Linked DNA regions of Alkalilimnicola ehrlichii MLHE-1. The protein of the gene in region 2 interacts with the protein of the main gene of each other region in a pairwise test. Links are inferred from orthologs where the notes say so. Each region holds a gene or a part of one and is shown on either strand. Other genes may lie near its edges.

Region 1 (5,064 bases), 1.5 Mb from region 2 along the record:
ATAGGGGCGTCCGTCCCACCAGGTCTCCGGCCGGGCCGCGTCGCCAGCAAGGCAGCGGGCCTCCCGCCGCAATCGCTGCAGATTGGCGCGCACCTGCCCGAGACGGCCCTCGCTGATGTCCAGGGCGGTGAGCTCGATCCCCGGGCAGTGCTCCAGCAGGTGGCCCGTCTTGCCGCCCGGGGCGGCGCAGGCGTCCAGCACCCGCTCACCGGGGCGGCAGGCCAGCAAGGGCGCAGCCCACTGCGCCGCCTCGTCCTGCACGGACAGCCGCCCGTCCGCAAAACCGGGCAGCTCATCCACCGCGGCCGGGCGCGCCAGGGTGACCGCAGTCGGGGTCCAGGGGCTGGGCTGTGCCGGGCAGCCCGCGTCGTCCAGGGCCTGCAGGGCCTCCTCCCGGCTCCAGCGCGTGAGGTCGACCCGCAGGGTCATGGGCGGGCGCTGCTGGTTCGCCGCGGCGAGGGCCTGCCAGCGATCGGGCCAGTCCCGGCGCAGGGTATCCAGCAACCAAGCGGGCAGCGCATAGCGGGTGGCGGGGTCGGCATCCAGCGCCGGAAGCAGGCGATCCGCCTCCCGCTGGGCCCGACGAAGCACCGCGTTGATCAGCCCCCGGGCCCACCCCTTGCCCAGCCGGGGCGCCACCGCCACGGTCTCGGCCACGGCGGCGTGGGGCGGGATACGGGTCTCGAGCAATTGGTACAGGCCGCAGAGCAGCAGCCGTTGCAGATCCGCATCCTTGCCGCGCAGGGGCTTGTCCAGCAGCCGGTGGGCCAGCGCCCGCAATCGGTCGTGCCAGCGCAGGACCCCATAGCAGAGCTCCGCCAGCAGCGCGGCGTCGCGGGGGGGCAGGCCCTGCTGGGCCCTGGGCAGGGCCTGGTCCAGGGACTGATGCTGATCCAGCACCTGGCCGAGGCACTGCACCGCGCGCTGACGCACCGGTGGCTGCCCACGCGCCCGCCGCGCCACCGCTCAGCCCAGTCGTTCGCCGGCCTGCAGGGCCCGGCCGTTGAGGAATTCACGCACCCCGAGGGGGCGGCCGCCGGCGGCTTGCAGCGTCTGCAACCGCAATGCCCCTTCGCCGGCGACCACCACGATGCCGTCGCCATCGGCGCGAACCACGGTGCCCGGCGCGGCATCGCCGGCCGGAGCGGCCACCGGCTCCGCCTCCCAGACCCGCAGCACCTGGCCCTGGCAAAGGGTCTGCGCCACTGGCCAGGGGTTGAAGGCGCGGACCTGGCGGTCCAGCTGCCGGGCATCCCGGCGCCAGTCCAGCCAGGCCTCGTCCTTGCGAAGCTTATCGGCATAGCAGACGCCCGCTTCCGGCTGGGGCTGCGCAGGAAGGCGGTCGGCCAGGAGGTCGTCCAGCCGGTCGTGCAACAGTGTGCCCGCCAGGGCCGCCAGCCGGTCGTGCAGACTGCCGCCGGTCTCCCGCGGGCCGATGGGGCAGCGGGCCCGGGCCAGCACCGGCCCGGTGTCGAGCCCCGCCTCCATGCGCATCAGGCAGACGCCAGTCTCGTCGTCGCCAGCCAGGATAGCCCGTTGAATGGGGGCCGCACCGCGCCAACGGGGCAGCAGTGAGGCGTGCAGATTGACACAACCGAGGGCAGGGATCTGCAGCACCGCCTGGGGCAGGATGAGGCCGTAGGCGATCACCACCATCAGGTCCGGCGCCAACTCCGCCAACTCGGCCTGCGCCCGCGGGTCGCGCAAGCTCTCCGGTTGCCGGACCGGCAGGCCCTGGGCCTCGGCCTGCTGTTTCACCGGCGAGGGCCGGGGCCGGCGGCCGCGCCCGGCGCGCCGGTCCGGCTGGGTGTAGACCGCCACCGGCCGGTGTCCGGCCTCGAGCAGGGCCTGCAGGGAGGGGACGGCAAAATCGGGGGTGCCGGCGAAGACCAGGCGAGGGGCGCCGCTCATGCCCGCCCCGTCTGCCCGCCCACGTTCACCCGCCCCTGGCGCACCAGCTTCTCCAGTTTGCGCCGAATGCGCTTTCGCTTCAGCTCAGAGAGGTAGTCCACGAACAGTTTGCCGTCCAAGTGGTCGATCTCGTGCTGCACGCACACCGCCATCAGGCCCTCGGCCTCCTGCTCCCAGGGGCGCCCCTCGCGGTCCAGGGCGCGGAAGCGGATCCGCTCGGCGCGTTCCACGTCCTCATAGAACCCGGGGATGGACAGACAGCCCTCTTGCCCCGTGGCGGCGCCCTCCCGGTCCAGAATCTCCGGATTGATCAGGACCAGCGGTTGGCGTGCGCCCTCCTCGGCCAGGTCCATCACGACCACCCGCTGGTTGACGCCCACCTGGGTGGCCGCCAGGCCGATGCCCTGGGCGTCATACATGGTCTCCAACATGTCGTCCGCCAGCCGCCGGATGTCATCATCCACCTGCGCCACGGGGGCGGCCACCTCGCGCAGACGGGGATCGGGGTAAACCAATATATCCAGAATGGCCATGGCTCGTTGCCGCTCGACAGGGGTTGCTGCTAGCCTTAACCCGGTGAATGAATGCGTGCCGGCCCGGCGACGCCACGGATGGTGGGTCGCGCGTTCGCCGGGGGGTAACCTTAACATAGACGCGCTGAGGCGGGCCGGCAGCCTCTTGCGTACCGCAGGGAACGTCCATGCGAACAGGAAAGCTGCTCGGGCTGCTCGCCCTAATGCTGTTCAGTGTCTCGGTGCTCGCCGGCGACCTGATACGATCAGACCACCCGGAACGGTATGAAGTTCAGCGTGGCGACACCCTCTGGGACATCTCCGCCCGCTTCCTCCGGGACCCGTGGAACTGGCCGGCGATCTGGCAGGCCAATCCGGAGATAGAGAATCCCCACCTCATCTTTCCGGGCGATATCCTGCGCCTGAGCTGGGTGGACGGAGAGCCGCGCATCCAGGTCGAGGACCGGGTGGTCCGACTCTCGCCGCGGGTCCGGGAGACCGCGCTGGAGGAGGCGATCCCCACCATCCCGATGTCCGCCATCCGCCCCTTCCTCGCCCGCAGCCACATCCTTGACGAGGCCACGCTGGACGCCGCCCCCTACGTCCTCACCGGTCGCGAGGGCCGGGTGCTGAGCGCGGCCGGTGATCACATCTATGCCCGCGGCCTGACCGAGGACGCCGCCGACGCCTTCAACCTGGTTCGCCGTGGCGATCCGATTACCGACCCGGACACCGGGGAGACGTTGGGCTACGAGGCCATCGACCTGGGTGACGCCGAATTGCTGAGCAACGGCGACCCGGCGACCCTCCAGGTCACCCGCAGCAGCCGCGAGATCCGCGCCGGGGACCGGCTGGTGGAGGGCATCACCGAACTGCGCCGGGCGCAGCTCACGCTGGGTGTGCCGGACGACCCGGATTTTGCGGGACGTATCGTGCACGTGCTGGACGGTGTGCGCCAGGTGGGCCAGTTCAGCGTCGTGGTGGTCAACCGCGGCGCCGAGGACGGCCTGGAACCCGGCCACGTGCTGAGGGTCTTCAGCGCCACCGAAACCGCCCGGGATCCGGTCACCCGCGAGGTGGTGGAACTGCCCGAGGAGGACGCCGGCGACCTGGTGATCTTCCGGAGCATGGACCGGCTGTCACTGGGCCTGGTCATGGAGGCGCGCCGCCCCATGCAGGTCCTGGACAAGGTGCGCCGGCCCTGAGTACGGGCACGCGCGCCCACGCTGTGGTGCAAGATCCCGAACTGCGGGCCCGGCTGGCGCTCTGGCGCGTCCCCGGACTGGGCGCACGCGGCTGGTGGCGGCTGATCGACCATTTCGGCAGCCCCCGACACGTCCTGGCGGCCCCGCCGGCCGAACTGCACCGCTGCGGGCTGCCGGCGGCGGTGGTGGAGGCGATCCACGCCGCCACCCCGGAGAGCGCCGACCCGGACCTGCGCTGGCTGGAGGCAGACCCCCGCCACCACGTGCTCAGCCCGGGCGTGGACCCCGCCTACCCAACGCGTCTGGCGGAGCTGGCCGACGCCCCGCCGCTGCTCTTCGTCAAGGGCGACCCGGAGCTCTTGAGCTGGCCTCAGCTCGCCATCGTAGGCAGCCGCAACCCCACCCACAACGGCCAGGAATTGGCCCGGGATTTCGCCCAGACCCTGGCCGGGCGCGGTCTTGGCGTCACCAGCGGCCTGGCCCAGGGCATCGACACTGCCGCACACCAGGGCGCGTTGGAGGCCGGTGGTGTCACCGTCGCGGTGATGGGCACCGGGCCCGACCGGATCTACCCGGCGCGCAACCGCGCGCTCGCCCACCGGGTCGCCGCCGAGGGGGCGCTGGTCACCGAGCTGCCACCGGGGGTGGGCGTGCGCCGCAGCCACTTCCCCCGTCGCAACCGGGTGATCAGCGGCCTCTCGCTGGGCACCCTGGTGGTCGAGGCCAGCCTCAACAGCGGCTCACTGATCACCGCCTACCAGGCGCTGGACCAGGGGCGCGATGTCTTTGCCATCCCGGGCTCCATCCACAGCCCGCTGGCCCGCGGCTGCCATCGGCTGATCCGCGACGGCGCCCGGCTGGTGGAGTCGGTGGCCGACATCCTGGAGGAACTGGATGTTCAGCAGGCCCTGCCGCTGGCCATCCCCGACAGGACAGCCGGGGTGACGGCCGACAATGGCGGCTCCGATGCGGGGCCCGATCCGGAATACGCCGCCCTGCTTGAGGCCATGGGTCACGACCCTGTGGCCCTGGACACCCTGGTCGGCCGGTGCGGATTGACGGCCGATGCCGTTTCCTCCATGCTGCTGCTACTGGAGCTGCAGGGGCGGGTTCAGGCCTTGCCTGGCGGCCGCTACCAGCGCACGGGGCCAGAGGACGTGTGATGAAGCAAAGCATTTTCGAAGTACTGATCTACCTGTTCGAGAACTACCTCGCCAACGACGACGAGCCCAGCCCCGACCGCGATTCCCTCGAATCCGAACTCTTCGAAGCCGGCTTCACACCGCTGGAGATCCGCAAGGCGTTCGACTGGCTGGACGGTCTGGCGGACAGCCGCAATATGCCGGCAACGGTGACCGGCGACCGGGCCATCCGCGTTTACCATGAGCGCGAGACCGTGCGCCTGGATGTGGAAAGCCGAGGCTTCATCCTGTTCC
Region 2 (5,937 bases):
GGTGACAGTCACCGGCTCGTCGGCGACCCGCGACAGCGCTGCCTCCAGCGCCGCCTGGACCGAAGGCGCGTGGTCCTGGCGCTGCCAGCCGCAAAAGCCGCTGCCGTCGTATTCCAGGCCTAAGGCAAATCGATAACTCATGAGCAGGTTTGGGTCAGATTAACGGTCACAGCCACCAAAACACCGCCCCTGCGGCGGCGGCCAGGGGTAGGATCTGGTTCAGCGGCGGCGGGTCGCCCTGGGGCACCGTCACGGTCGGCGGCGGCCGGCGTTCGGCGTGCTCCAGGGCTCTGGCGAACACCTGCGCCGCGAACCGCGCCGGCTGGCGCCAGGGGTGGCCGTCACGCCAGTCGCGGCGGGTCGCCGCCACCATCACCCGCAACCGGGGCACGATCTCCAGGGTCAGGACCAGGCGGATCGCCAGGCGATCCACATCCGCCCCCAGCCAGCGCAGCGGCTGCAGGGTCCAGGACAGCCCGGCCACCAGCTCGGCCCGGGTGAGCGTGCGCATCAGCCAGTGCACGGCAGCCAACAGGGCCGCCAGGGCCGCCACCCGCAACAGCCCCTCAGCCAACCCCTCGCGACTGGGCGTGGCCCCCGCATGTAACGCCGGCCAGATGGGGGTGCCGGGGGTCAGCAGCAGATAGAGCACCGCGATGGACAGGAACAGGAACTTCAACCGCCAGAGCCCGATGGCCAGCCGCCGCCAGCCCCGGGGGTTGCCCCAGGGCAACAGTGCCAGCACCAGCAGCCCTGCCACCAGGGCCTGGGCCACCGAGGCCCGCGCCAGGACCAGGGCCAGGGCCAATACCAGCACCACGCGCACCGCTGGGTGCACTAGCCCTCACTCCCCGCAACAGGTGGCATATCAGAGGTCGCCCAGGAGCTTCCGCGCCTCCTCCTGCTGGGCCGGGGTGCCGACCTCCAGGACCTCGTTGAGCAACTCTCGGGCACCGTCCGGATCACCCAGATCCACGTAGGCCCGGGCGAGGTCCAGCTTGGTGGCGATCTCCTCGTCCCCACCGGCGTCCTCCATCGGCGCCTCCGCGGGAGGTGCCGGCGGCTGATCGGCGTCCGGTGCCTCCCCTGGTGACGGTTCGCCGCCACCACGTTCCTCCCCGGTCGCATCCCCGGCCCCGCTCTCGTCCAAGGTCAGGTCGCCCAGGTCCAGGTCGAAGGCCTCGTCCCCCGGGGATTCGCCAGCATCCGCAGCCGGGCGCGAGTCGGCCGCTTCCCGCCAGCTATCGTCCACTTCGAAGTCGAGGGTGAAATCACCCCCTTCCCCACCGGCAGCGCCTTCCTCACCGGCGGGTGTCGCAGGGGTCTCCGGCGCCGCCGTTTCCCGTGACGCCCCCTGTCGGGCTACCTGATCCGTCTCCCGGCCCGGCTCATCGGGCTCCGGGAAGTCGAGAGTGAAATCGAAGGCCTCACCCTCCCGGGCAGGTTCCTCCGCTGGTTCCGCCAAATCGGCGCCCCCCGGCGCTGATTCGTCGAGCGTGGGCAGCGCACCGCCGGTGGCTTCCGCCCCTCCATCATCGGCGCCATCCGGGTCAGCGCCACCAAACAGCGGATTGTCAGGGGCATAGCCCCGGCCAACGCGCTCCGCCTGGCGCCAGAGGGGATCGTCCTCGCCCTCGACCCGTTCACGCAATACCTGCGCCTGCCGATCAAAGCCTTCGCGGTCATCCGCTTCAGCCAGGATCTCCAATAGGCGCACCCGGTACTCGTTGCGGGCCGGCACATTGTTGAGCGCCGTCAGCAGGGTGGCGCGGGCACCCTCCAGATCGCCCCGGTCTGCCAACTCATCGGCCACCTGCAGGGGATCCTGGGGCTCGGAGCGGGGCTCAGGCGCAGGTTCAGGCTCCGGTTCGTCCCCGTCGGCCACCGCGCTCGCCGCGGCCGCCGTCCCGGCCGCCACGCCTTCTCGCGCCGGCGGCTGTTGAATGGGCACCTCCTCCGCGGCCACGCCGGTCTCCGTCCGCCGGCGCCGTATGAGCAGCAGGGCCAGGAGCCCGATCAGGATGCCGACGCCCGCCAGCGCCACAGGCAGGCTGAGCCCGTCGAGCCAGGCGAGCGGTTGCGGTGAAGAGGGGGCCGGCGGGGGCGCCGTCACCGGCGCCTCATCGTCCTCCGCCGGCGTTTCCTCAGTGATCTCCGGCTCGACTTCGGGCTCATCCACCACCGCCGGGCGCTCCGGTGGAGGCTCGGCCACGGCCCCTTCAGGCTGCTCGCTCGGCACCATCGGCAGCACCCCGGTCTCCACGTCCAGGGTGAGCAGCCGCTCCAGTCGCTCGATCTCCTGCGCCATCTCCGACACCCGCTCGCGCAGGGCTTCGTTCTCCGAACGCAGGCTGGCCTGGTCCTCGCGGGCACGCAGCAGCTCCTCGCGCAGCGCGCCCAGATTCTCCTCGCTGGGTTCCACATCACCATCGAGAAGGCTCGCCAGGGCCTCTTCGTCGCGTTCCGACTCGGCGAGGATCTGCAATTGCCGGTCCACCGTCTCCGGATCCGGCGCCTCCGCTACGGGCGGCTCCTCCGCCGGCTCCTCCGCCACGCCTTCGGCCAGCGCATTGAAGCGGCGCACGGCCTCGTTGCGGGAATAGGCCCGGGCCCCCTCGGCATCGGGCACAGTCAGCGTGGCGCCGGCCTGTAGCCGGTTGATATCGTTGGCGACAAAGGCCCTCGGGTTGGCCTCGAACAGGGCCAGGGCCATCTGCTGGGCACTGACCCCCTGATGGCGCACCCGGTCGGCCACCGACCACAGGGTCTCACCGCCGGCCACCGGCCCGTAGTGGCCGTCCCGAACCGTGGGGGACGCCGTTTCCAGTGGCTGTTCCTCGACCTCCGCCGGTTCGGTCCGCGGCGGCGTGGCCGCCACCGGCCGCTCCGCGGGGTCGCGGGGCGGGTCCAGCAACAGGGTGTATTCCCGCACCAAACGGCCCTGCGGCCAGTTCAACTCCACGAGGAAATCAACGAAAGGCTCGCGGAACGGATCCCGGGTATAGACCCGGATATGGGGCCCCTCGGTGTGGTCCTCGATCACCTCAAAGCGGATATCGCGCAGGTAGGGAGGCCGGTCGAGCCCGGCGCGCTCGAAGGTCTCCTGCGAGGCCATGGTGACCTGCAACGCCTCCAGGCTAACGGTGTCCGCCGAGTGCAGCGGAATCCGCGCGGAGAGCGGCTGATTGAGCCAGGAGTCACGCTCGATGGTGCCCAGGCCCAGGGCCAGGACGGTGGAGGAAAACGTCAACCCGGCAACGGCGGAGATGAAGACCCGTTTAAAAGACATCCCGATCCTTGAGTGGCGGCGTGCGCGGCGGCCGGCGCCGCTGCGGCTAGGATGGCCCGCGCCCGCCCCGGCGGACGCGGGCCCCGGCCATTAAATGTACTCGCGAATCAGCAGCTCAGCAATCTGTACGCTGTTCAGGGCGGCACCCTTGCGCACATTGTCCGCCACCACCCAGAGGTTCAGCCCCCGGGGATGGGAGATGTCCTCACGGATGCGGCCGACATAGACCGGGTCGTGCGTGGCCGCCTCGGTGACGGCGGTGGGGTAACCGCCCGGCTCGCGGTCGTCCAGCACCTCGATGCCCTCGAACTGGCTGAGCAGCTCGCGGGCCTTGGCTTCGGTGAGCTTCTCCCGGGTCTCGATGTGCACGGCCTCGGAGTGGCCGAAGAAGACCGGCACGCGCACGGCGGTGGGGTTCACCAGGATACTGTCATCGCCGAAGATCTTCTGGGTCTCCCAGACCATCTTCATCTCTTCCTTGGTGTACCCGTTATCCAGGAAGACGTCGATATGCGGCAGGCAGTTGAAGGCGATCTGCTTGGGATAGGCCTCGCACTCCACCGGCTTGCCGTTCAGCAGGTTGGCCGTCTGCGTCGCCAGTTCGTCGATGGCCTCCTTGCCCGAGCCGGACACCGCCTGGTAGGTCGCCACATTGATGCGCTCGATGGTGGCGGCCTCGTGCAGCGGCTTCAGCGCCACCAGCATCTGGATAGTGGAGCAGTTCGGGTTGGCGATAATGTTGCGCCGGGTGTAGCCGGCCACGGCCTGCGGGTTGACCTCCGGCACGACCAGCGGGATGTCCTCGTCGTAGCGGAAGTGCGAGGTGTTATCGATGACCACGCAGCCGGCCTCCGCGGCCTTGGGCGCGTACTCGGCGGAGATGGAGCCGCCGGCGGAGAACAGACCGATCTGGACCTTGGAGAAGTCGAACGTGGCCAGGTCCTGGATCTCGACCTGCTGGCCCTTGAACTCAATGGTCTTGCCCGCGGAGCGGCTGCTGGCCAGCGGGTAGATGTTGCCTACGGGGAAGTCGCGCTCGGCCAGAATAGACAGCATGGTCTCGCCGACTGCACCGGTGGCGCCGACTACAGCGACATCGTAGGTCTTGCTCATTGGGTTATCCCCTTTTCGCTTGCAGATATGGATGGCTCAGTGTTTGGTGAACTTCAGCCCCGGGCACGCAGCGCGGCCACCACCGCGTCACCCATCTCGGCGGTGCTGACGGTGCGCGACTGGCGGGCGGCGATATCCGGCGTGCGCAGCCCCTGGTTGAGCACATCACCCACCGCCTGCTGCACCCGGTCGGCGAGGGCGCCCTGATCCAGACTGTAGCGCAGCATCATGGCCACTGACAGAAGGGTGGCCAGCGGATTGGCCAGCCCCTTGCCGGCGATGTCCGGCGCGGAACCGTGCACCGGCTCATACAGCCCCTTGCTGTTCACATCCAGCGAGGCGGAGGGCAGCATGCCAATGGAGCCGGTGAGCATGGCGGCACAGTCCGAGAGCACGTCACCGAACAGATTGCTGGTGACCACCACGTCGAACTGTTTGGGCGCACGCACCAACTGCATGGCGGCGTTGTCCACGTACATGTGGCTCAGCTCGACACCGGGGTAATCCCGGGCCACGCGTTCCATCACCTCACGCCAGAGTTCGGAGACCTCCAGCACGTTGGCCTTGTCCACGGAGCAGACTCGGCTGCCGCGCTTGCTCGCGATGTCAAAGGCCAGCCGGCCCACGCGGTCGATCTCCGACTCGCTGTAGACCATGGTGTTGTAACCCTGGCGTTCGCCGTTCTCCAGCCTGCGGATGCCCCGGGGCTCACCGAAGTAGATGCCGCCGGTCAGCTCCCGGACGATCATGATGTCCAGGCCGGCGACGATCTCATGGCGCAGGCTGGAGGCCTCGGCCAGTTGCGGATAGAGGATGGCTGGACGCAGGTTGCCGAACAGGCCCAACTCCGCACGGATGGCCAGGAGGCCGCGTTCGGGACGCAGGGGGCGATCCAGCTGTTCCCAGCGCGGCCCACCCACGGCACCCAATAGGATGGCATCGGCCTCCCGGGCGAGAGCCAGGGTCTCTTCCGGCAGCGGCTTGCCATGCGCCTCGTAGCCAGCGCCGCCGATGGGGGCCTCTTCCAAAGTGCAGTCGAAGCCGAAGTCGTCACGCAGGGCCTCCAGCAGCTTGCGCGCCTCGGCCACGATCTCCGGACCGATACCGTCGCCCGGGGTGATCAGGATGTTGGCAGTCATGCAGGATCCTTTGCGGGTTGCGGAAGGGCCGCCTCAGCGCCCCTCCTCCAGGTCGGTGAACAGCCACGGCGCCTGCTCGCGGCGACGGGCCTCGTAGGCACGGATATCTTCGGCGTGCTGCAGGGTCAGGCCGATCTCGTCCAACCCTTCGAGCAGCGCGTGCTTGCGAAAGCCGTCGATCTCAAACTCGAAGGCCTCCCCGGCCGGCGTGCGCACCTGCTGCTCCGGCAGGTCGATCTCCAGCTCGTAACCGGGCGCGGCCTCCACTTCCTTGAACAGCCGGTCCACCTGCGCCTCGGTCAGCACCAGTGGCAGCAGGCCATTCTTGAAGCAGTTGTTGTAGAAGATATCGGCGAAACTCGGCGCGATGATCGCCCGAAAGCCGAAGTCCTTCAA

The links. The genes of interacting proteins can lie anywhere in the genome.
Region 1: the proteins of MLG_RS06280 (region 2) and def interact in binary tests that used the Escherichia coli proteins (3 or more experiments, as listed by UniProt). The link is inferred for Alkalilimnicola ehrlichii MLHE-1 from one-to-one orthologs.

The regions. Positions count from the first base shown.
Region 1 is NC_008340.1:2,975,917-2,980,980, forward strand. The notes cover bases 677-3,663. They hold def (peptide deformylase), read right to left. Parts: upstream 2,445-3,663; coding sequence 1,908-2,444; downstream 677-1,907. Other genes in these bases: rsmB (16S rRNA (cytosine(967)-C(5))-methyltransferase RsmB), read right to left, coding at 677-933; fmt (methionyl-tRNA formyltransferase), read right to left, coding at 967-1,911; MLG_RS13290 (LysM peptidoglycan-binding domain-containing protein), read left to right, coding at 2,612-3,628; dprA (DNA-processing protein DprA), read left to right, coding at 3,652-3,663. In the rest of the region: more of rsmB, read right to left, coding at 1-676; more of dprA, read left to right, coding at 3,664-4,791; MLG_RS13300 (DUF494 domain-containing protein), read left to right, coding at 4,791-5,064. UniProt on the Escherichia coli protein: Removes the formyl group from the N-terminal Met of newly synthesized proteins. Requires at least a dipeptide for an efficient rate of reaction. N-terminal L-methionine is a prerequisite for activity but the enzyme has broad specificity at other positions.
Region 2 is NC_008340.1:1,433,381-1,439,317, reverse strand. What follows is about bases 2,392-5,345. They hold MLG_RS06280 (aspartate-semialdehyde dehydrogenase), read right to left. Parts: upstream 4,403-5,345; coding sequence 3,380-4,402; downstream 2,392-3,379. Other genes in these bases: leuB (3-isopropylmalate dehydrogenase), read right to left, coding at 4,456-5,345; MLG_RS06285 (FimV/HubP family polar landmark protein), read right to left, coding at 2,392-3,289. Also shown: tRNA pseudouridine(38-40) synthase TruA, read right to left, coding at 1-141; MLG_RS06290 (CbiQ family ECF transporter T component), read right to left, coding at 167-838; more of MLG_RS06285, read right to left, coding at 869-2,391; more of leuB, read right to left, coding at 5,346-5,541; leuD (3-isopropylmalate dehydratase small subunit), read right to left, coding at 5,575-5,937.